DNA from 3 places in the Streptomyces sp. NPDC056231 genome. Region 1 is predicted to be linked to each of the others. Evidence: riboswitches for the same ligand, from Rfam matches in the RefSeq annotation. Region 1 holds a riboswitch; each other region holds the start of a gene.
What was found. A riboswitch is a leader RNA that binds a small molecule or an ion and turns the genes downstream of it on or off. The one in region 1 is predicted to bind cobalamin.

Region 1 (7,928 bases):
GACCAGCGCGCCCAGCTCGGCGACCTGTGCGGCGATGCCCTGGAGCACGGCCAGAATGAGGTGTTCGCGGCGGGTGGCCAGGGTCATGCCGGAGAAGGACGCGGTGGCCTGTGACGCCCACCAGGGGGCGGCGAGCCCGGCGAAGGCGGGCACGCACAGCACACCCTCGCTGTCGGCTGCCGCCACTGCGTCCAGGTCGGTCGCGGACTGGATGAGGCCGAGGTCCTGCAGCCAGCGCACCGCGGAGGCGACGGTGTAGACCTGACCGTCCACGCAGTACGGGGTCTGTCCGGCCGCCTGCCAGGCCACCGACGTGGTCAGGCCCGCGCTGGAGCGCACCGGGTTCAGACCGGTGTTCGCCAGCAGGAACGCGCCGGTGCCGTAGGTGCACTTCGCGGTGCCCGGCTCCAGACAGCCCTCCGCGACCAGGGCCGCCTGCTGGTCGACGATCAGCCCGGCCACCGGCACCTCCTGGCCGAACGCGCGGGTGGTGCCCACGATTTCGTCGCACGCGGCAATGCGGGGCAGCCGCTCCCCGCCGAGCCCGAACAGATCGGCGAGCTCAGGGTCCCAGGCAGCGGTGTCCAGGTCGAGGATCAGCGAGCGGCTGGCGGTGGAGGCGTCGGTGACGAACTCGCCCGTCAGGTGATGCACCAGCCAGGTGTCGGTGGTCGTCACCACCCCGTCGCGGGTGAGGTTGCGGCGCAGCCAGGCCATCTTGGGCGCGGAGAAGTACGGGTCGAGGACGAGACCGGTGCGCCGGGCGATGCTCTGGGCGTGCTCGGTCAGCTCGCTGCAGACGCTTTCCGCGCGCCTGTCCTGCCACACGATCGCCTGCGTCAGAGGTGTTCCGGTGGCCGGGTCCCAGGCCAGGACCGTCTCGCCCTGATTGGCCAGGGCAACGCCGGCGATCGGCCGGCCGGCCGCGCTCACGGCGCGGCGGCCGGCGTTGAGGACGGAGTCGAGCAGCTCGTGCGGGTTCTGCTCGACGCCTCCTCCGGCGAGATAGGTGGGGCGGACGGTTTCCTCCGCGATGGCGACGGTTCCCTCGTCGGCGTCGACGACGATGGCCTTCGTGCCCGAGGTGCCCTGGTCGATGGAGAGAATCGCGGTCATCGTGCGCTCCCGGCCGCGGTGGCGTCGGCGGGCTTCTGGTCGGCGGTGTCCAGCGCCCGGTCGACGTCGGCCATGTCGGGCATGGTCAGTCCGTGGCGGCCCCGCCGGATGATCAGGCCGGTGAAGTAGACGGCACCGATCGCGAAGAGGACCAGTACGTAGATCCATGGGGCTCGGAAGGAGGCGTCCCGGAAGATCAGCAGTTCGTACGCCAGCCAGACGCCGGCGACGACGAGGACCGGGATCTCCCAGCGGCCCAGTGAGAACCCCTGGGACGCGGGCAGGGAGCGGCGCTTGGCGGCGTACATCGCGACCGTTCCGGCGTAGATGAGGGCGGGCAGCAGGGTGCCGGCGGAGAACAGCTGGAACAGCGCGTCCGTGGAGCGGGAGAAGACCGCGAGGATGATCTGTGCGATCAGCAGCATGAACACCGAAGCGTTCAGCGGTGTCGCCGTGCGCCGGTCGATACGCTTCAGCAGCCGCCAGCCGGGGAAGCGCTCGTCCCGCGACATCGCATACACCAGGCGGGTGCCGCTCAGGGTGATCACCAGCCCGCAGGAGAAGATCGAAACGACGACCAGCACGAGCAGGATCTTCCCGACGACTGAGCCCAGCACGGCGGTGATCACAGTGGCCACCGGCGTTGCCGACTCCGCGACACCGTCGATCCGGCCGGCTGCGGCAGTGATCGCGACCAGGAACAGGAAACCCAGCACGCCCAGGGAGAGCACCGCCTGGATCATCGCCTTGGGGATGACACGAGCCGGATCCTTGGTCTCCTCGGCCAGGTTGGCCGCCGACTCGAATCCGACGATGGTGAACGCGCCCAGCAGGAACGCCAGAGCGAACGGTCCGGCCTCGGTGGCCCCGCCAAGGGCGTAGTAGCCGCTCTCCGGGACGGGCCCGGTCGCGAAAAGGTGAGCGAAATCCAGCTTGCCCGTGAAGGCGCCCACGACGAACAGCAGCACGGTCAGGGCGATCATGCCGACGAGCTGCACCGTCACGGCCACCTTGTTGACCCGGTGGGTGGTGCGCGTCGAGGCGGCGACCAGAACAGACTGCAGCAGCACGACAACGGCCGTGATCACCCAGGCGTTCTGCGTGGTGCCGACGTACTGGAACAGCTCCGGAAGAATGGTGGAGGCGATCGTGTAGTCCACGGCGATCAGGACCACGCCCAGGAAGGCGAACGAGATCCATCCCATGATCCAGCCCCATACCGGGCCCACGATGCGTGACACCCACTGGTACGAGTAGCCGCTGATCGGGATCCGCGCTGCGAGAGCGCCGAAGACGAGGGCGATGGACAGCTGGCCGATCACGGAGATCGGCCAGGCCCAGATGCCGCGCGGGCCCGACGTCGCGAGCACCGCGCCGTAGGTGGTGAAGATGCCGGTGGCGATGGAGACGAAGCCGAATGCCACGGAGAACGAGGCATACCAGCCGAGTTCCCGCGCCATGTGCTGCTTGGGCTCACCGGCGCCCGCGCCGTCTGTTCTCGATCCCTGGGGACCTGCGTCTTCGTATGCCATGCCTCTGTTTCCTGCTTCGAAGTGGCCCGCCGTGGATGCGAGAGCCAGTGGACGTGGAGGAACCGAACGGGTCGGCATGCAGGCACGCCCCGCGCGCGGGTCTGCTGGGGGCCTGTCTGCTGTTGGGACGGCGGGGCCGCGATGGTGCGCGCGGCCGTACCCGTGGCAGTCGACAACCCGGCTCTTGACCGTTCTTGTGGATTATTGACCGCGAGTTACTGGAAGTGTGGACCTTTGCCTGCTCGGCGTCAAGGGTTGGTCTTTGCGTAACGCACCGGACAGGCCTGGGGCGCTCGCCCAGGTGCCACAGGCAGCGAGAGGGAGGAAGGGGAAGCCCGGCAGGAGGAGGCGCGACGACCTGATCGAGGCTGCCTGGACCGTAGAATGCAGTCACAGATCCACAAAAACGGTCACCCTTCCAAAGGAGACAGGTCGTGCTCGCCGCCGAGCGCCATCGCAGAATCGCCGCCGAAATCGCCCGGCTCACGTTCGTCACCACTGACGATCTGACGACGCTGCTGGGCGTCTCCCACGAAACGGTCCGCAGGGACCTTGCCCTGCTCGAGCGGCGTGGCCGGCTCTCCCGGGTTCACGGCGGCGCCACCAGCCCTCAGGCGCCGGTCGGGGAAGAGGCACCCTTCAGCGAACGCAGCGGCGCCCTCGCCTCGGAGAAGGAGACCATCGGCCGCGCGGCAGCAGCACTCATCCAGCTTAACCAGACCGTTGTCATCGACGTCGGCACCACCGCCTTGGAGGTCGCCCGCGCGCTGCCCGCCGACCACGCCGGGGTCATCGCCACCCCCTCCCTCCTCGTGGCCGCGGAAGTCAGCACACGCCCCCGAGTCGAGGTCCTGGTCAGCGGCGGCCGGATCCGAGCCGGCGACCTCGCCTGCTCCAACGCCCAAGCGGTGGAATTCTTCAGCAACCTGCGCGCGGACGCCGTCTTCCTGGGATCCGGCGGCATCGCCCCCTACGGGCTCACCGACTTCCACCTCGACGAAGTCGCCACCAAGCGAGCCATGCTCGCCAACGCCTCCCACCGTTACGTACTCGCCGACTCGAGCAAGTTCGGCCGCACAGCCGCCCACCGCGTGTGCGAGCTGAACGGCTTCGACTCCCTCATCACCGACAAGCCATGCCCGGCCGAACTGCACACCGCCCTCGACCGAGCCGGCAGCACCGTCATCGTGGCTTGAAAAGGTCCCAAAGAGGCCCCACCCATCTGCGCGTCCTCTGACCAAGGCACTGGGCGGGTGGGACGCCCGGCGATCGGCAGCGGGGTCAGGGCAGCGCGGTGTTGTTCCAGTCGTATGGTCCGCCGCCGCGCCACTCGATCAGCTCGGGGTCGTCGATCGCGCGATCCTTGATGGGCAAGCCGGCGCGGTGGAGGAAATCGAGCACGTCGAAAAGGCTGTAGGCGGTGCCTACGCGCTCGCCGTGGATCGTCACCTGCCGCCCACCGTCCGGCGAGGGCGGAAGCACGACCACAGGAGGGTGCTCATCCATGGCACCACCATGCGCCGCAACTGGTTGTCCTGCAGCTTCAGGCTTCACCGTCGCCCTGAGGCGTGCTCGATGGCCTCGAAGATGTCGGCGGTGGTCTCTTTCTGCCGCCGTCAGGCGGCGTCTGCGGTGCGGGCGCTCCAGCGCTCCTCGACCTTGGCCAGCCGCCAGTAGGCGATGGCCACGGCCCAGACGACCACGAACAGGCCGACGATGACATAGCCGACGTTGTCCAGGTTCAGGCCCGCGATCCAGCCGGTGACGTCATCGCTCAGGGCGAGCTTGTCGTGCAGAACGCCGACCAGCTCGATCGTGCCGACGAAGAAGGCCACCGCGATGGACAGGCCGGTGATCGTGAGGTTGTAGAACACCTTGCGAACGGGGTTCGAGAACGCCCACTGGTAGGCGAAGTTCATGAACGTGCCGTCCAGGGTGTCGAACAGGCTCATGCCCGCCGCGAAGAGGAGGGGCAGGCACAGGACCGCGTACCAGGGGAGGCCGGCGGCGGCGCCGTTGCCGGCCAGAGCGAGGAGCAGGACCTCGGTCGTGGTGTCGAAGCCGACCCCGAACAGGAAGCCGAGCGGGAACATTTGGCCGGGCCGGCGGATGGACTTGGTGAACCGCCCCAGAAGGCGGTTCATGAAGCCGCGCGAGTCGAGGTGGGCCTCCAGCTCCGCCTCGTCGTACCGTCCGGCCCGCATCGCCTTGAAGACGCGGATGATGCCGAACAGCGCCACGAGGTTGAGGGCGGCGATGAGATATAGAAAGCTGCCGGACACCGTGGTGCCCACAGTGCCGAGGACTTGGTGGGTTCGGGAGCCGTCGTCCATCAGGGTGCCGGCGAGCTTCGCGCCCCCGGCGACCAGTGCGGCCATGACGACCACCACACTGGAGTGCCCGAGCGCGAACCAGAAGCCCACCGACACCGGCCGCTTGCCGTCGGCCATCAGCTTGCGGGTGGTGTTGTCGATCGCCGCGATGTGGTCCGCGTCGAAGGCGTGCCGCATGCCGAGGGTGTAGGCGGTGATGCCCAGGCCGACCCCGAACGCCTTGGTGCCGACCTCGTAGTGATGCGGAATCACGAGCAGAAACAGGATTCCGAACGCGACCACGTGCAGCGCGACGATCACGGCCAGCAGTCCTGCGGTTCGGACGGTGTCCTCGCGGCGCCAGCGGAAGGACGGGGCGGCGGCGGTTTCGGGCACGCCTTGGGACACGGTCATACGGTCACGCTCCAGCACCTCGTGGATCAGCTTCGTGCTGCCGTGGCCGGTCTCCTGGCTGACGGGTCAACGCGCCCGCCCCTGCCTTCCCGGCCGCGAGGCCAGTGGCAATGCATGGGGCGGGAACTTCCCGATCACAGTGGCGAGGGCCGCTCCGGACTGAGCCCTTGGGGGCTGTCACCGGTCTTCCCGAACACCACGGCCCGCCCACCCTAGAAGGCTGCAAGCCTGCATAACTGACCAGGTATGCAGGTGAAGGGCGTGACTGCGATGATGTGTCCATGCATCTGGTTCCCGCGGAACACGCCGGGCGGCGCACCATTGACGGCCATCGGGTCTGCGATGCCATCGCCGCCATGGGCGAGCCCGAGCGCGTACGCGGCTGGGCCGATCGCTTCTCTCTGCTCTCCGATCCCGGACGTCTGTCCTTGCTGCTCGCCCTCCATGAGGCGGGCCCCATCGCCGTGTCCGACCTCGCCGTCGCCAGCGGGATGCGGGACACCGCCGTCTCCCAGGCTCTGCGTCTTCTGCGGGCCGCCGGCATCGTCGAGGGTGAGAAGGACGGCCGGATCGTGCGCTACCGGCTCGTCGACGGCCCGATTTCCGCGTTGCTGAAACACTGCACGTCCCAAGACGCAGGCGCCGACGGCACACTGTTCCTGGAGGCCACCGGAGCGGCGCCGAAACTGGCAGGAAGAGGAAGTGGCTCAGGATGACGGTGAGGATCCGCGGCCACAAGCGATCACGGCGAGCCTCAGGCAGGACTCTTTCGTAGTACGGCCGACTGTTGCTGAGGGGATCGATGTCCCGCCCCTCCACAAAACCCAGCACGTCCGCGACGCGCGTCGTGGGTAGTGCGGTGATTTTGTCGGTTCAGGTCACCTCGGCTCGCTGGAAGCCGGCGACGGCTGCCTTCACCCCGTCCCGCAGACACCGACCGACCAGCGGTACCGCATCAGCGGTTGGCACCGGACGAGGGCGTACCCCGCTGGGCCGGCGGGGTACGCCCTCGTCCTCAGCCGGTCAGTCGTCCTCGGGGCTCTCGGGGCGCAGCAGCGGGTGGGCGACGCCGGGAAACACCCGCGCCCTGACCATCGGCTCGGCCGCCCCGCCCTGGACCACCGTCTCGGCGACACCCCAGGGGCGGCCGTGCAGGACGACGATCAGCGTGTACGAGGACGAGCACCCCATGCAGTCGTACCGGTCGGCCCAGGTCTCCACATCCGTGACGCTGCCGGGGTAGCGTGCCACATGACGGTGCCGGGCATGGCAGTGGTCGCAGGTCTCGCCGGGCTCGCAGGTCCCGCCGCAGGGGCACGGAACGTCGAGCGAGTCCGCCGGGCGCCAGCGCTGCGTGAGGACGGCGTCACGGGTGGCGCCCATGTCCTTCATCGCCTTCAGGTTGCGGGCGGCTACGTTGTACGACTCGCCGGTGGCAGCCATCCGGTCGCGGATGACGTCTTTGCGTCCGCGGTTCGTCGTCATCGGTTCCTCATCTGTTCCTACGGGGGTCACGCAGCCCGCAAGAAGGTCCACGGGATCGGCGGGCTCCACGGTACCCGGCGCCCCGGGCGGTCCGTGCCACCTGCCGGATGAGGCAGCGCGTTCCCGTAGTGCGGCCAGAGCAGGGGAGTCCACTACTGGTTTCGAGGTACATCGTCGGCACATGCCCTGTCGGCCGGAACTCCGTACAATTTGGTCCCGAACGATAGCGTCGATCCAAGGCGCCGCAATGGCGTCGGAGGGGTGTGCCCGTGCCCGGCCAACGATCCATCACCGAAGCCGAGAAGCTGGCAGGTGCGAAGCTGGGGGGCATTCCGGTCCGGCACGAGCAGATGGCCGTGGTGGCCAATATCTACCGCGCCGCCTCCGCGGTCAGGCAGCACCTGGAGAACTCGGTGCTGCGCGAGTCCGAGCTGACCTGGACGGCGTTCGTCGTGCTGTGGGTGGTGTGGATCTGGGGCGAGTCCGAGACGCGGCACGTGGCGGAGGAAGCGGGCATCTCCAAGGGGACCCTCACCGGGGTTTCGCGCACTCTGGAGGCGCGGGGGCTGGTGCGGCGGTCCGGTCATCCCACTGACGGGAGGCTGGTGCTGCTCAGCCTCACGGACGAGGGCGAGGAGCTCATGCAACGCGTGTTTCCCCAGTTCAACGAGGAGGAGGCATTTGTCACCGGGCAGCTCAGCGACGAGGAGTGCCGCAGTGTCGCGGAGGGGCTGCGCCGGGTCGTGCTCCAGGTGGAGGAGCAGGGCGAGGAGCGTCGCCTCGCCCTGCTGGACGGCGCCGAACCCGCGCCGCGCCGCAGCGGACGCCGCCCCAAGGCGTGAAGGTCGAGTTCCGGAGCGAGCCGGGGCCCTGTGGTCCGGCCGCGGCCGAAGAGGGCCACGGCGATGTCAGCGACGGCCGCGGGCGGCGCGGATGAGGGCGTCGAAGAGCCCTTGCTGGGCCGGGTCTTCGTGGGCGGTGTCCTCGGGGTGCCACTGCACGGCGGCGAACCAGCCGTGCAGGCCAGGGAGTTCGAGGGCTTCCACGGTCCCGTCGACGGCGCGGGCGG
Region 2 (7,928 bases), on a different contig from region 1:
ATCGCGGTAGCCGAGGTGGTACGTCGTGGCGGCGTACTGGTACTCGTGGCTGATGTCGATCCGGGAGACGCCGGGGTCGTCGGTGGCCAGCACGACGGGCACACCGTAGGAGCGGTAGGTGGTGAAGGGGTGGTCGGCGCCCTTGACCCCGAGGATCTGCGCGTTGCTGCTGAACGGGACCTCGACCGCGATCTGCCCGGCGGCCATGGTGCGGGCGAGCTGCTGCCAGTTGTCCTCGTGGACCAGGTCGACACCGTGGCCGATGCGCTCGGCGTGGGCGATGTTCACGGCCTCATTGATGTGGAAGGTCAGGTCCTCGGGCTTGACCAGGCCGGGCACCAACTCGCCCGCGTGCAGGGTGATGTGCGCCTTGGGGTACACGCGGTGCAGGTAGTCGAGCATCCGCATCTGGAGGCTGTAGTTCTGTAGGGAGCTGTCCCAGTCCTCCGGCTGCACCAGATTCACGGCGACGAACCGCTTGTCCCGTTCGGCGAGGCGCAGTCCCAGGGCCATCTGCGTGAAGACCCGCACGGGCGAACTGCCACGCGACACCTGGGAGATCCACCGCACCGGCAGCCGGCAGCCGGCCTCCGCGCGGGGAGTTCCGCACTGTGCTGCCGTGCGGAACTCCGCGTCGGACTCGTCAGTCTCCCGGCTCGCCTCGGCGACCAGCTTGTCCAGCCTGCCGTCGGCCAGCAGTTTGCCGTGCAGCTTTGCCAGGTCGGGGTCCCAGCCGACCTCGTCGGCCAGTTTCTTGGCGTCGTCCGACGCCGGGGTCACCATGGTTTCCAGATAGAACTGGTTCTGCCTCGCGACGGTGTCGGCCACTTCGGCGAGCAGCTTGCCCCGGTGGCGCCAGGTCACCTCGCCGAACTTCCCGAACGTGTCGAAGAAGTGGTCGTGCCCGGACTGCCCCGGCGGGAAGTCCTGCATCGACCACGCCTCCAGTACCGCGCGGCGGAAAGCGGCATCGGTCAGGGCGTCGGACGCCGGTCGCCGGCCCGGACCGCACGGCGGCACCACCGCGGTCAGCGTCGTCTCTTCGATGCACAGACCGTCTTCCGCGGCGAGCGAGATCAGGTACTCGGTCGAGACGGCGCCGGACAGGTGGTTGTGCAGGTCCCCTCCCTTCGGCAGTGCCGTGAAGAAGGCCTTCAGCGCGGCCGGATCGTGCCGGATCGCGGCGAGCCGCGCGGAGGCCAGGCTCTCCCCGCGGGTGGGCGAGGGCAGCGGTGCGGCAGCGGGGGACCGAGTGGCGGCCACCGGCTGCGCGGCGGCGGGCAGCGAGCCCGACAGCAGGGACAGGACGGCGAGGGCGCCGAGACCGATCGGGGCCAGCAGGCCACGCGGGCGGCGCACGGAGCGGCGGTTCACGGAGATCACCTGCGCATGATCCCGAGTTCCCCCGACGCTGAACGCGCGACGGGCGGTCACCCGTCAGGGACCACCCGGCCGAGTGATCACGCCAGACGTCCTGCCGATTCTTCCCGGCGGTCCACGGGCGTCCGGCGCACGCACCTGTTCGCCGGCCGCCTGCTTTTCGGCCGGCACGGGTCCGGTACGGCCTGTTCCCTCACGGGCGGCCGTCCGACCGCCCTCCGGAGGGACGGCCGGCCGGGCGGCTCACGCGTGACCGGCGGCGGTGCGGCCGGACCGGACGCGGGGAATCCGGCGAGAGGACGGCGCGGGCGGGTGTGGCGCCCCGTGCGGAACGGAGCGCCACACCCACGTACGCCTGTCGGCCCTCAGTCCTCGCCCTCCAGGTCCCCCTCCGTCTCCAGGAACGCCTGGCGCAGCGCCTCCAGTACCGCTGGGTCCGGCTTGGCCCACATGCCGCGGGACTCGGCCTCCAGGAGCCGTTCGGCGATGCCGTGCAGGGCCCAGGGGTTGGCCTGCTGCAGGAATTCGCGGTTGGTCGGGTCCAGGACGTACGTCTCGGTGAGCTTGTCGTACATCCAGTCGGCGACCACGCCCGTCGTCGCGTCGTAGCCGAAGAGGTAGTCGACCGTCGCGGCGAGTTCGAAAGCGCCCTTGTAGCCGTGGCGGCGCATCGCCTCGATCCACTTGGGGTTGACCACGCGGGCGCGGAAGACGCGGGACGTCTCCTCGACGAGGGTGCGGGTGCGGACCGTCTCCGGGCGGGTGGAGTCGCCGATGTACGCCTCCGGGGCGGTGCCGCGCAGGGCGCGGACCGTGGCCACCATGCCGCCGTGGTACTGAAAGTAGTCGTCCGAGTCCGCGATGTCGTGCTCGCGGGTGTCCGTGTTCTTGGCGGCCACGGCGATGCGCTTGTACGCCGTCTCCATCTCGTCGCGGGCCGGGCGCCCGTCGAGTTCGCGGCCGTAGGCGTAACCGCCCCAGACGGTGTAGACCTCGGCGAGGTCGGCGTCGGTGCGCCAGTCGCGGCTGTCGATGAGCTGGAGGAGACCCGCTCCGTAGGTGCCGGGGCGGGATCCGAAGATGCGGGTGGTGGCCCGGCGTTCGTCGCCGTGTTCGGCGAGGTCGGCCTGGGCGTGCGCCCGGATGTGGTTCTGCTCGGCCGGTTCGTCGAGGGAAGCGGCGAGACGTACCGCGTCGTCGAGCAGGCCGATGGTGTGCGGGAACGCGTCCCGGAAGAAGCCGGAGATGCGCAGCGTCACATCGATGCGCGGACGGCCCAGCTCGGCGAGGTCGATCGGTTCCAGGCCGGTGACGCGGCGTGAGGCGTCGTCCCAGACCGGGCGGATGCCGAGCAGCGCCAGTGCCTCGGCGACGTCGTCGCCGGAGGTGCGCATCGCGCTGGTGCCCCAGAGGGAGAGGCCGACCGAGGTGGGCCACTCGCCGTTGTCGGTGCGGTAGCGCTCCAGGAGCGAGTCGGCCAGGGCCTGGCCGGTCTCCCAGGCGAGGCGGGACGGGACCGCCTTCGGGTCGACGGAGTAGAAGTTGCGGCCGGTCGGCAGGACGTTGACCAGGCCGCGCAGCGGGGATCCGGAGGGGCCCGCCGGGACGAAGCCGCCGTTCAGGGCGTGGACCGTGTGGTCGAGTTCGGCGGTGGTGGCGGACAGCCGGGGGACCACCTCGCGGGCGGCGAAGTCGAGGATGTCCGCGACCGGTCGGGGATGCGATGCCGTGACGGTCGCGACCGCCGCCGGGTCCCAGTCCGCGTCCTCCATCGCCTGGACCAGGGCGCGTGCCTGCTCCTCGGCCTCGTCGGCGGTGGTGCGGGTGGCAGCGGACTCGTCCAGCCCGAGTGCCTCGCGCAGGCCGGGCAGCGACGCCGTACCGCCCCAGATCTGGCGGGCGCGCAGGATCGCCAGGACCAGGTTGACCCGGTCCGCACCGGCCGGGGCACCGCCCAGGACGTGCAGGCCGTCGCGGATCTGGGCGTCCTTGATCTCACAGAGCCAGCCGTCCAGATGCATGATGAACTCGTCGAAACCCTCGTCGTCCGGGCGGTCGTCGAGCCCGAGGTCGTGGTCGAGCTTGGCGGCCTGGATCAGGGTCCAGATCTGGGCGCGGATCGCGGGCAGTTTCGCCGGGTCCATCGCGGCGATCTGGGCGTGCTCGTCCAGGAGTTGCTCCAGGCGCGCGATGTCGCCGTAGCTGTCCGCACGGGCCATCGGCGGCACGAGGTGGTCGATCAGCGTGGCGTGGACGCGGCGCTTGGCCTGCGTGCCCTCGCCCGGGTCGTTCACCAGGAACGGGTAGACGAGCGGGAGATCGCCCAGTGCCGCGTCCGGGCCGCAGTCCGCGGACAGGCCCGCGTTCTTGCCGGGCAGCCACTCCAGGTTGCCGTGCTTGCCGAGGTGGATCATCGCGTCGGCCGCGAAACCACCGTCGTCCCGCGCCGCCGCGATCCAGCGGTACGCGGCCAAGTAGTGGTGCGAGGGCGGCAGATCGGGGTCGTGGTAGATCGCGATCGGGTTCTCGCCGAAGCCGCGCGGCGGCTGGATGAGAATGAGGAGGTTCCCGCGGCGCAGGGCGGCGAGCACGATGTCACCCTCCGGATTGCGGGAGCGGTCCACGAACATCTCGCCGGGCGGCGGACCCCAGTGCTGCTCGACGGCGTCGCGGAGTCCGTCCGGGAGCGTGGCGTACCAGCGCCGGTAGTCGGCGGCCGGGATACGGACCGGGTTGCGGGCCAGCTGCTCCTCGGTCAGCCACTCCTGGTCGTGGCCGCCGGCCTCGATCAGGGCGTAGATCAGCTCGTCGCCGTCGCCGGAGACCAGGCCGGGGAGTTCGTCCTCGGGCCCGAAGTCGTAGCCCTCGGCGCGCAGTCGCCGCAGCAGGGCGACGGCGCTGGCGGGGGTGTCGAGCCCGACGGCGTTGCCGATACGGGAGTGCTTGGTCGGGTAGGCGGAGAGGACGAGTGCCAGGCGCTTGTCCCCGGCCGGGATGTGGCGAAGCCGTGCATGGCGTACGGCGATTCCGGCGACGCGTGCGGCGCGTTCGGTGTCGGCGACGTACGCGGGCAGTCCGTCCTCGTCGATCTCCTTGAAGGAGAACGGGACGGTGATCAGCCGGCCGTCGAACTCGGGGACCGCGATCTGGCTGGCCGCGTCGAGCGGGGAGACACCCTCGTCGTTGTCCTCCCAGTCGCTGCGCGAGCTGGTCAGGCAGAGCGCCTGCAGGATCGGTACGTCGAGTCCGGTGAGCGCACCCGCGTCCCAGGACTCGTCGTCGCCGCCCGCCGATGCCTCGGCGGGCCGGGTGCCGCCCGCGGCGAGGACGGTGGTGACGATGGCGTCGGCGGCGCGCAGTTCGTCGATGAGTGCGGGTTCCGGGGTACGCAGCGAGGCGACGTACAGGGGGAGGGCGCGAGCGCCCGCGTCCTCGATCGACCGGCAGAGCGTGTCGACGAACGCGGTGTTCCCGCTCATGTGGTGGGCGCGGTAGTAGAGCACCGCGACGGTCGGGCCGTCACAGGTGCGCGCGGTGCGCTCCAGGGGTCCCCAGGACGGTGCGGGCGCCGGGGGCTCGAAGCCGTGGCCGGTCAGCAGCACGGTGTCGGACAGGAACCGGGCCAGCTGGTCCAGGTTGGCCGGGCCGCCGTGCGCCAGGTAGGCGTGGGCCTCGGCGGCGATCCCGATCGGGACGGTGGAGGCGGCCATCAGCTGGGCGTCGGGGGCCTGTTCGCCGGTGAGGACGACGACCGGCCTGCCGGTGGCGAGGACCTGGTCGAGCCCTTCCTGCCAGGCGCGGACACCGCCGAGGAGGCGTACGACGACGAGGTCGGTGCCGTCGAGGAGAGCGGGGAGGTCGTCGAGCGGCAGGCGCGAGGGGTTGGCGTAGCGGTAGGTCACCGGACCGTCCGCGGCGCGGGCGCTGAGCAGGTCGGTGTCGGACGTCGACAGGAGCAGGATCATGCGGCGTCGGGCCTTCCTCGGGGTGTCCACGCCCCGGGCGGTGTCGGAATGAGGTCTCCCCTGCTCGAGCGGCGCCGAGAGCTTGGGGAAGGGAGTTCCTGACTCGCCCGGCCGTCCAGACCGGACTCACAGTGGCGGGACCGCGCCGGACTCGCACCGGGCTTCCTCCCCTATCGCCGTCTCAGAGCCTGTCGGGTGACCTCTGATCGGGCGGCCACGCCCTGGCACGCACGCTTCCCGCGTTGCCGAAATGTCCTGGTAGCTCCGCTACGAGGACATCCCGCCGCCTTGGAACCGCACGCACCAGGCCGCGTCCGCTATCCGATCGAAGGTCACCCGACAGGCTCTCAGGCGATGTCGGGCCGGATGGCCCGCTGCTAGGCATAGTAAGGGCCGTACATCGGATGGGATTCATACAGCTCAGAATGATGGTCGGTATGCTCGCCGCCATGTCCACTTCCGACACCCCGCCATCGGCCCCGGGGGAGCCCGTCTCCCGTGACCGCGGCGATGCCTGCCCGGGTTCGCTGCGGCTCCACCGGGCGGACGACGGCGCGCTGGCGCGGGTCCGGGTCCCCGGTGGCGTGCTGACTGCCCGACAGGCGGACGCGCTCCACGCTGCCGCGCGGGAGTTGGGCGACGGTGAGCTGCATCTCACTTCTCGGGGCAATGTCCAGTTGCGCGGCCTCGGCCCGGAGTGCGGCGGACGGCTCGCCGAACTCCTGGGCGGGGCAGGGCTGCTGCCGTCCCGGAGCCATGAGCGGATACGCAACGTCGTGGCCTCCCCGCTCTCCGGGCTCGACGGCCGGGGCCACCGGGACGTCCGGCCGTGGCTGACCACGCTGGACGCGCTGTTGTGCGGAAGTGACAAAGCGGCCGGGCTGTCCGGCCGCTTTCTCTTCGCGCTGGACGACGGCCGTGGTGACGTCGATGCCCTGGGTGCGGATGTGACGTTGCTGGGGCAGAGCGACGGGAGCGCGCTCCTGCGGATCGGGGCCGCGGAGGCAGTGCTGAGGGTCCCCGGGGGCGATGCGCCGCGCGCGGCGCTCGTCGCCGCCGAGGCGTTTCTGGCGGCGGCGCGGGAGACGGGCGCCTGGCGGGTGAGCGAACTGCCTTTCGCGGCAGAAGAGTTGCTGGAGCCGGTGCGGGTGGCGCTGGGGGTGGCCGGTGCCGCGGAGCGCGTACCGCAGGCGACGGCGGCGCAGGAGCCCGCGTACGGCGTCGTCGGCACCGCGGCCTGTGTGGGAGTGCCGCTCGGGCGGCTCACCGCTGCGCAGTGGACGAGCCTGTCCCGCGTGGGCCGCGAGCTGCGGCTGACCCCGTGGCGGAGCGTCGTCGTGACGGGCGTGACGCCCGGCGAAGCGGCGGCTCGGCTGCGCGAGTGGGATGCGGCCGGACTGATCACCGGACCCGGCTCCGCGTGGACGGGGGTCGGTGCGTGCATCGGCCGGCCCGGCTGTGCGAAGTCGCTGGCAGATGTGCGGGGCGACGCGGAGGCCTTCGTACGGGCCGCCGGAGAGCCCCTGGCCGGGCAGCTCCCCGTTCACTGGTCCGGCTGCGAACGCCGCTGCGGTCACCCCAAGGGCGCCTGGGCAGACGTCGTCGCCGTTCCGGGCGGGCACCAGGTGGCCCAGGTCCGCGGCGGCGAACGGGGCGCCCCCGTGACGGTCCACGGCAGCCCGTCCGACCTGGCCGCCGCGGTGAACGCCGCCCGCCGCGCCCGTATCTGAACCACCGACCCGAGGGCGCTGCAGCCCGACCACCGACCGGAGAGAGCGAAACCACCGTGTTCCAGTACGAGAAGGACGGACCGGCGATCTACCGCCAGTCCTTCGCCACCATCCGCGCCGAGGCGGATCTCGCGGGGCTGCCCGCCGACATCAGCCAGGTCGCGGTCCGCATGATCCACGCCTGCGGCATGGTCGACCTCGTACGCGACATCGACTTCACCCCGGGGGTCGTGGCCGGTGCCCGCGCGGCGCTGCGCTCCGGTGCGCCGATCCTGTGCGACGTGGCCATGGTCGCCAGCGGGGTCACCCGCAAGCGGCTGCCCGCCGGCAACGAGGTCATCTGCACCCTGTCGGACCCCACGGTCCCCGATCTCGCCAGGAAGCTGGGCACGACCCGCAGCGCCGCGGCGATGGAGCTGTGGCGGGACCGCATGGAGGGGGCGGTGGTGGCCGTGGGCAACGCACCGACCGCCCTGTTCCGGCTGCTTGAGATGATCGAGGAAGGTGCTCCGCGCCCGGCCGCCGTCATCGGTGTGCCCGTCGGCTTCGTCGGGGCCGCCGAGTCCAAGGACGCCCTGGCCGACCATCCGTCCGGTCTGGAACACCTGGTCGTACGGGGCCGTCGCGGCGGCAGTGCCATAGCCGCGGCCGCGCTCAACGCGATCGCCAGCGAGGAAGAGTAAGAGTGAGCGAGCAGAACACGGGCCGGCTGTACGGGGTGGGGCTCGGTCCCGGCGATCCGGCACTGATGACCGTACGCGCCGTGCAGATCATCGCCGAGGCCGATGTCATCGCCTATCACAGCGCCCGTCACGGACGGTCCATCGCGCGCTCCATCGCCGCCGAGCACATC
Region 3 (7,928 bases), on a different contig from region 1:
GTGGACTTGGCGGTCCCCTTCTCCCCACGCACGAGCACACCACCGACAGCGGGCGATACGGCGTTCAGCAACAGTCCGAGCCGTAGATCGTCCTGCCCGACGATGGCAGTAAAGGGATACGGGGTACTCACAAAGCCTCCTTGACGACGTCATCCATCCAAGAACCGGTGACCTGTTCCGGCCCGCTGTCCAGCGGTTCCGGGCGACTGCTCGGCCCGTCGGGCATCTGAGGACCGGGGCCCGGGACGGAGACCCGGTCACGGGAAGGTGCGGACGGGGGAACAGAGCCCGCCGCAGGCGTCCCCCTCACGCCGACCTCCCGGCCACCCCGGCCACCCCGGCCCCACGGGCCGCCGGCACCTCCGGCGCCCCAGGGCCCACGAAGGGCAGTCCCTCCGGTACCCCCGCCTCGATCAACCGCATCAACGCCCCCGTATCGGCATGCTCCTCGATCAGATCCCCCAGCCGGTCCAGCTGTTCCTCCCGCAACGCCCCGAAACTCGTGTCGGGTGCGGCCACGAACCGCCGCCCCGCCGTCCGCGCGACCTCGCTCAGGAACCGCCGCCGGAACGCATCGCTCTCCAGCGACCCGTGCCAGTGCGTCCCCCACACCGCGCCGACCCGGCACCCGTCCAGGAACGGCTCGCCGCCCCGCACATCGGCGACCCCGTGGTGGATCTCGTACCCCTCCACCGGCTCCCCGAGCGCCGTACCGACCGGCCGGGCAAGGGTCTTCTCGCGGTCGAACCGGATCCGCACCGGCAGCAGTCCGAGCCCGTCGACCCGCCCCGCCCGCGACTCCACCTCGTCCTCGATCTGCTCCGCGAGCACCTGGAACCCGCCACAGATGCCGAGCACCGGACGCCCCTGCGCCGCCCGTCGCAGCAGCGCGTCGGCCAGCCCCCGCTCCCGCAGCCAGGCCAGCGCCTTCACCGTCCCGCGCGTGCCCGGCACGATCACCAGATCCGCGTCGGCCAGCTCCTCCGCCCGGTCCACGAACCGCACCACGACACCCGGTTCGGCGGCCAGCGCGTCCACATCGGTGAAGTTCGACATCAGCGGCACGGCGCACACCGCGACCCGCAGCACGTCCTCGCCGTGCGGCGGTGCGACGACCGACTCGCGTACGGCACCGCGGAGCGAGACCCGCAGCCCGTCCTCCTCGTCGATGCCCAGGCCGTGGGCGAACGGCAGAACTCCGTACGTCCGCCGCCCGGTCAGCCCGTGCAGCATGTCGAGACCCGGCTCCAGGAGCGACACGTCGCCGCGGAACTTGTTGACCAGATAGCCGGCGACCAGCGCCTGGTCCTCGGCGCTGAGCAGCGCCGTCGTGCCGAAGAACGAGGCGAAGACGCCACCGCGGTCGATGTCACCGACGACGATGACGGGGAACCCCGCGGCCCGCGCGATCCCCATGTTCACGATGTCGGTGCGCCGCAGATTGATCTCGGCCGGGCTGCCCGCCCCCTCGCAGATCACGGCGTCATAGGTGCCCCGAAGCTGCTCCAGACAGTCCACGACCGTACCGAACAGAGATTCCTGTCGCCCCCCGTGGTAACCGCGCGCGCTCATCTCGCCCACCGGCCTGCCCATCAGGACGACCTGACTGGACCGGTCGCCGCCGGGCTTGAGCAGCACCGGGTTCATCAGCGCGGTCGGTTCCACCCGGGCGGCCTGCGCCTGCATCGCCTGCGCGCGTCCGATCTCCGCACCCTCGCGGGTGACGAACGAGTTCAGCGACATGTTCTGCGCCTTGAACGGCGCGACCTTCACGCCCTGGCGCACCAGCCACCGGCAGATGCCTGCGGTGACGACGCTCTTGCCCGCGTCCGACGTGGTTCCGGCGACCAGCAGTCCGCCGCTCATTTCCCGCTCCGTCCCGCAGCCGCACGCCGCCCCGAGGGCGACCACCGTCCCGCGATCAGCCGGCCCGCCGCGCACACGCCGAGGGCCAGTACTCCCACGCGGCGCGACAGCCGCACCGCGCGCTCGATGTCCCCGGTCTCCACCGCACGGCCGGTCGCGCCGTTCAGTACCGGCCGGTGCTCGACACGCCCGCCGTACGCGAGGGTCCCGCCGAGCCGTACGCCGAGCGCCCCCGCGAACGAGGCTTCCACCGGGCCCGCGTTGGGGCTCGGATGCCTGCCCGCGTCCGCCCGCCAGGCCTGCAGCGCTCGACGTGGCTGCCCCCCGGCAACCACGGCGAGCGCGGCGGTGAGCCGGGCGCCGGGCCAGCCCGCGACGTCGTCCAGGCGGGCCGAGGCCCAGCCGTAGCGCAGATGGCGGGGCGACTTGTGCCCGACCATCGCGTCGAGGGTGTTGACGGCGCGGAAGGCGACGAGTCCGGGCACGCCACCCAGCGCGCCCCACACGAGGGCACCCACCACCGCGTCCGAGGTGTTCTCGGCCACGGACTCCACCACGGCGCGCGCGATCTGCGGCCCGTCGAGGGAGTGCGGGTCGCGCCCGCACAGATGGGGGAGGCGCTCCCGGGCCAGCTCGATGTCACCGGCGGCGAGCGCGCCGCCGATGGCGCGCGCCTCGCGACCCAGCGAGGTGCCGCCGACGACGGACCAGGTGGCGGCCGCGGTCAGGGCGACGGAGGCGGCGGGATGACGGCGTACGGTACGGGCGGCCAGCGCGGCTCCACCGGCAGCGCCTCCGGCGCAGACCAGGGTGTGCAGGGCGCCCCACCCGCGGTGGTCGCGCCACAGGCGCCGTTCGACGCCCGCCGCGGCCCGCCCGAAGGCGGCGACCGGATGCCCCCGGCGGGGATCACCGAGCAGCAGATCGCCGATCAGGCCGGCGGCGGCGCCGTACGCGAAGATGCGGTCGGCTCGCACGGCTCAGCCGGCCGCGCTGCCTCGAAGGACCTCGGTACAGCCTGCTCCTGGTGAGGGCGGCACAGAAACGGCGGACGCACGGCAGCCGGGCATGGCGATATGTCCTCACTCAGGGTCCGCGCCCTGGTTCGACGTGACCGGCGGCGAGAGTCTCCTGGCTCCCGGATCCGCAGTTCCCCCGGCCTTCCAGCCCGCATGCGCGGGCCGTGACTTCCGGTGTGGGGGACTGCTCCCCGGTGACAGTGGCGGGACCGCGCCGGATTCACACCGGCTTCCTCTGCTGTCGCCGTAAATGGCTCCGGCAGTCCACCACGCTCCGCGAACGCCCGTCAACCTGGCGTTGACCTGCGGCGGTGCACTGTGCGCAGACGCACATCGGGCCGGACACACGCGAGGTGTGTCCGGCCCGATGGGGGAGTGCGGGAAGGGGCTCAGGCGACGATCAGATAGATCCCGTACGCGACCGCAGCCGCGCAGAGCCCGAAGCAGAGGTACCCGCCCACGCGGGCGAGCACCAGGGAGCCTCCGGTGGAGCCACCCTGCGTGGCCGGTTCCGGCTGCTTGGAGAGGCCGACGATGCCCAGGGTGAAGAGGCCCACCAGCGCGACGGTGACGACGAGCGAGACGCCGAAGACGGAGCCGAGAGCTGCCCAGTCGATGTTCATGGTGATCTGTCCTTACACCGTGGCGGGCCGCGCCGGATCGGCGGCGACGGTTCCGGGCTGGGCCGGGATGGTGGTCTTGAGGTCCGTGGTCGTGTCCACTGCCGTGGCGACCGCAGCCGTCCCGGCGGGCGGCGGAGTGACGGCCGCGATGGCGGTGGTGATGACCCCCGCCGGCTCGGCGACCTCACCGGTGGGCGCGACATCGCCGTGCCCGACCGGCTTGCGCCGGGACAGCAGCCAGATCGCTCCGGAGCCCGCGACGAGCAGGACGGCGACGGCGACGACACCCCAGGTGCCCTGCCTGGTGAGGAACTCCGCGCCCGCGCCGACCAGACCCGCGGCCGGCAGGGTCAGACCCCAGGCGGCGAACATCCGGGTCGCGGTGGACCAGCGGACCACACCGCCCGGGCGGCCCAGACCCGCACCCATCACGGCGCCGGAGCAGGACTGGGTGGTGGAGAGGGAGAAGCCGAGGTGCGAGGAGGCCAGGATGACCGTGGCCGCGCTGGTCTGGGCGGCGAAGCCCTGCGGCGGCTTGAGCTCGGTGAGGCCGCTGCCCATGGTGCGGATGATGCGCCAGCCGCCCAGGTAGGTGCCGAGTGCGATGGCCAGACCGGCGGAGACGATGACCCAGACCGGCGGGTTCGAGCCGGGGGACAGGATGCCACCGGTGACCAGGGCCAGGGTGATGATGCCCATGGTCTTCTGCGCGTCGTTGGTGCCGTGGGCGAGCGAGACCAGACCGGCCGAGGCGATCTGGCCGGCCCGGTAGCCCTTGGCGGTGGCCTTCTCCTGGGCCTCGTTACGGTTCCCGCCGCCGATCCGGTACGTCAGCCTGGTCGCCAGCAGTGCGGCGACACCCGCGACGACCGGGGCGGCGACCGCGGGAAGCAGGACCTTGGTGACGACGGTTCCGCCGTCGACCGAGGACCAGCCCGCCGACATCACCGCGGCGCCGATCAGGCCGCCGAAGAGTGCGTGGGACGAGCTGGACGGCAGGCCGACCAGCCAGGTGAGCAGATTCCACAGAATGGCGCCGACGAGGGCCGCGAAGATGACTTCTGTCCGCAGTCCGTTCTCGTTGATGATCCCGCCGGAGATCGTTTTGGCGACCTCCACCGACAGGAAGGCGCCGACGAGGTTGAGAGCGGCGGACATGGCCACCGCTGTCTTGGGTTTGAGGGCACCGGTCGAGATGGTGGTCGCCATCGCGTTCGCGGTGTCATGGAAACCGTTCGTGAAATCGAACACTAGAGCTGTCACGATCACAATCGCGAGGAGCAGCGTGATGTGTTCCATTTACCCAGGCAATCGTTCGACGTCATTGGCACGTGGAACGTAGGCAACCTGGGTGAACGGAAGATGAACTGGACGGGGCTCTGTGGTGACTCCAAACGGAGTTGAGCCATTCTTTTTGTCGGGCCACCGACAGTGGATGTGGGGCGCGGCGCCTGTCGTGGCCGAATTTCGCCCCTCCCGCCTCGCTTTGCGCCCTGTGATCCGAGGTCCGGAAGCCCCGGAAAAGAGATGTGAGTCACTCGGCGTCTCCTGCCGCGCCGGCCCCGCTGGCAGGATTCCCCCATGAGTGAGCATCACAAGGACGCGCACAGCGGGCATAACGGGCGCGATGCGAACGGCGCACGCGACGCGATCGAGCAGGCCTGGCACGGCGTCGTCGCCACCGCCCGCAGGACCGCTGCGGAGGGCTTGGTGGTCGGCACCTCGGGCAATGTGTCGGCGCGGGTCGGCGACCTCGTCCTGGTCACCCCGAGCGGTGTGCCGTACGACCGGCTGGGCCCCGGCGACACCGTGGCCGTCGACCTCCACGGCAACCAGGTGCTCGGCGCCCTCGCCCCGACCAGCGAACTGCCGCTCCACCTGGCGGTCTACCGCAACACCGACGCCGCCGCCGTCGTGCACACCCACGCCGTGCACGCCACGGCCGTCTCCACCCTCGTCCCCGAGGTCCCGCTGGTGCACTACGCCGCCGCCATGCTCGGTGGCCCCGTCCGCACCGCGGCCTATGCGCGCTACGGAACCCAGGAGCTGGCCGAGCACATGCTGGCCGCCCTGCGTGACCGCACGGGCTGTCTGCTCCGCAACCACGGAACCGTCACCTATGGATCGACCCTCGACCAGGCCTACGACCGCACCGCCCAGCTGGAATGGATGTGCAGGCTCTGGCTCACCGCAAGCTCCGTACCAGGCCACACCCCGTCCCTGCTCTCCCTCGCTCAGCTGCGTGACGTGCAGGACGCTCTGAAGGGGTACGGGCAACCCGGCTGACCGGGAGCACCGGCGAGCCACCGGACGGCCCCTGTCCACTGGCAGGGCGCGGCACACCCCCCGAGACTGAAGCAGTGCGCCCGGCAACAGCGGCGGCAGCAGCCGTCACCACCCTCCTCGGCGTCGGCGCGGCAGCGGTCGTCGCCGGCCGGTACGCCAGCAGCGCCGCCCTGAGGGCGCCGTCCGGACGTCCGCTCCCCGCCGACCGGCAGCTCACCGTGCACGCCACGGCGGCCGGGCAGGTCACACTGACCCGCTCCTTCGCCGCGCTCCGGCCCGGTACGTACGGACTGGTGGGCGACGGCGTCCAGGCCGTCGTCGGCCCGGTGATCGAGCAGGCATCGCACGCCCCCGACGCCGTCGTACGCAGACTGGAACGTGTCAATGACGGCAGCCTGGAACCCGGCGCCCAGGTCCGGATCACCCCCGCGCTGTACAGCGGCGACCCCGGCACGGCCCTCGGCCTCGACCACGAGGACGTCGAGATCCCCGGTGAGCTCGGCGTCCTGCCCGCCTGGTTCGTGCCCGGCCCCCGGGACACCTGGGTCATCACCGTGCACGGCCTCGGCACCACCCGCGAACACCCCATGAACATCATGGAGTTCCTGCACGGGCTGCGGCTGCCGGTCCTCGGCCTGGCATACCGCGGCGACCCCGGAGCCCCGCGCTCCCCGGACGGACTGGCCCACCTCGGCGAGTCCGAATGGCGCGACTTGGACGCGGCCGTCCGCTTCGCCGTGCGGTACGGCGCCGAGAAGGTCGTCCTGCACGGCTGGTCCACCGGCGCCTCCATGGCTCTGCACGCGGCCGTCAACTCCGCGCTCCGCGGGCGGATCTGCGGCCTCGTCCTGGACTCCCCGGTGCTCGACTGGGCCGCCACCCTGCGCGCTCTGGCCATCGCCCGCGGCGTCCCGTCCCCGCTGCTGCCGCTCGCCCTGCGCGCCGCCCAGGGCCAGACCGGTCTGCGCGGCTCCCGGCTCCTCGACGCCTCCCTCCCGCAGGCCCTGCACGCCCCGACGCTGATCTTCCACGGCCCCGCCGACACCTTGGCCCCGTGGCAGCCGAGCCGGGAGCTCGCCGAGCGCCGTCCCGACCTGGTCGCCCTGCATCCCGTACCGCAGGCTCCGCATGCGGCGATGTGGAATGCCGATCCGGTCCGCTATGAAGAGGCGCTGCGGCGTTTCCTCACGCCCCTGATGTGAGCTGATGCGAGGGACGGGCGGGTTGGTGCCGTCCGGGCCCGCAGCCCCCTTCCGCCGCGAATCCGGGTTCCGTTTGGGCTTTCGGGCCGTCAGGGGCAAGACTGCTCCCCGTGACGTCCCGTACCCCGCGCGACTCCAGGCTGCGACTTGTCCGCCCGCGACCCCTTGCCACCGCCCGCAAGGCCGTGACCACCCGGCGCACCAGGCCGGTACCCCGCCCGCCCGAGGGCACCCCGCCCCGTGCGGAACTCGCCCGCGAGGCCAGGGCCGCGCTCGCCGACGCCGTACGGATCGCCCGCTGGGCCGCCGACGGCGCGAGCCCCGGCACGGCCCCGCTCGCCGCCCACGCTCTCGAACGGGCTGCGACCGCACTGGAATTGTCCCCGGCGCAGGTCCGCTCCGGCTGGGACCGGGCCCGCCTGGCCGGCCTCGTCGAACTCCACGGCGAGACCGCACGCCCCGGCTGGCGGCTGCGCGCCTGGGACCGCGACGACTCCGCCGTGCTCCGTGGCTGGGTGGCGCTCTTCGACGCCTGGTCGCTCGTCCACCCGGCGCCCGATGGCATCGAGTCCACCGCGGTCGCCGAAGCCGTCGAGGCCGTACCCCAGGTGCTCTCCCTCCTGCAGCTCTCGGCGGGTCCGGTCACCGTGCCCGCCCTCCTCGATCTCCTCGGCCAGCGCGTCGCCGAACTCCACGAGGAGCGCTGCGAGGTGCCCTATGGGTCAAAGGGGCCAGCCGAACCGGCCGAACCCGCTCTCACCGCGCACCCCGCCGCCCTGGTCGCGCTGCTCCTCGACTGGGCACTGGAGGGACTGGCCGCCGTCGGCGCACTCACGCTCGGCGCCGGTCATGCCACCCTCACCCCGCTCGGCAACTGGGCGGTCTGGGTCAAGCTGGAACAGATCTGCGTCGCCGCCCAGAGCCCGGCCGGG

Region 2: another riboswitch for cobalamin. It lies ahead of cobN (cobaltochelatase subunit CobN); the one in region 1 lies ahead of ACNPQM_RS30670 (HoxN/HupN/NixA family nickel/cobalt transporter).
Region 3: another riboswitch for cobalamin. It lies ahead of ACNPQM_RS31685 (cobalamin biosynthesis protein); the one in region 1 lies ahead of ACNPQM_RS30670 (HoxN/HupN/NixA family nickel/cobalt transporter).

Annotation. Positions count from the first base shown of each region.
Region 1 is NZ_JBLVKW010000053.1:19,304-27,231, forward strand. Features, by position in the region: gene ACNPQM_RS30650 (FGGY family carbohydrate kinase) at 1-1,116, opposite strand, end outside; gene ACNPQM_RS30655 (APC family permease) at 1,113-2,648, opposite strand; gene ACNPQM_RS30660 (DeoR/GlpR family DNA-binding transcription regulator) at 3,083-3,844, shown strand; gene ACNPQM_RS30665 (hypothetical protein) at 3,930-4,154, opposite strand; gene ACNPQM_RS30670 (HoxN/HupN/NixA family nickel/cobalt transporter) at 4,265-5,374, opposite strand; cobalamin riboswitch at 5,401-5,590, opposite strand; partial or broken gene ACNPQM_RS30675 (ArsR/SmtB family transcription factor) at 5,656-5,991, shown strand; gene ACNPQM_RS30680 (hypothetical protein) at 6,398-6,859, opposite strand; gene ACNPQM_RS30685 (MarR family winged helix-turn-helix transcriptional regulator) at 7,129-7,701, shown strand; gene ACNPQM_RS30690 (gamma-glutamyl-gamma-aminobutyrate hydrolase family protein) at 7,768-7,928, opposite strand, start outside.
Region 2 is NZ_JBLVKW010000003.1:36,630-44,557, reverse strand. Features, by position in the region: gene ACNPQM_RS03855 (adenosine deaminase family protein) at 1-1,383, opposite strand, end outside; gene cobN (cobaltochelatase subunit CobN) at 1,746-5,345, opposite strand; cobalamin riboswitch at 5,417-5,553, opposite strand; gene cobG (precorrin-3B synthase) at 5,783-7,075, shown strand; gene ACNPQM_RS03840 (precorrin-8X methylmutase) at 7,132-7,758, shown strand; gene ACNPQM_RS03835 (precorrin-2 C(20)-methyltransferase) at 7,761-7,928, shown strand, end outside.
Region 3 is NZ_JBLVKW010000057.1:30,387-38,314, reverse strand. Features, by position in the region: gene ACNPQM_RS31695 (putative cobaltochelatase) at 1-131, opposite strand, end outside; gene ACNPQM_RS31690 (cobyric acid synthase) at 307-1,866, opposite strand; gene ACNPQM_RS31685 (cobalamin biosynthesis protein) at 1,863-2,843, opposite strand; cobalamin riboswitch at 2,991-3,122, opposite strand; gene ACNPQM_RS31680 (hypothetical protein) at 3,275-3,508, opposite strand; gene ACNPQM_RS31675 (inorganic phosphate transporter) at 3,521-4,807, opposite strand; gene ACNPQM_RS31670 (class II aldolase/adducin family protein) at 5,090-5,794, shown strand; gene ACNPQM_RS31665 (alpha/beta hydrolase) at 5,869-6,996, shown strand; gene ACNPQM_RS31660 (hypothetical protein) at 7,182-7,928, shown strand, end outside.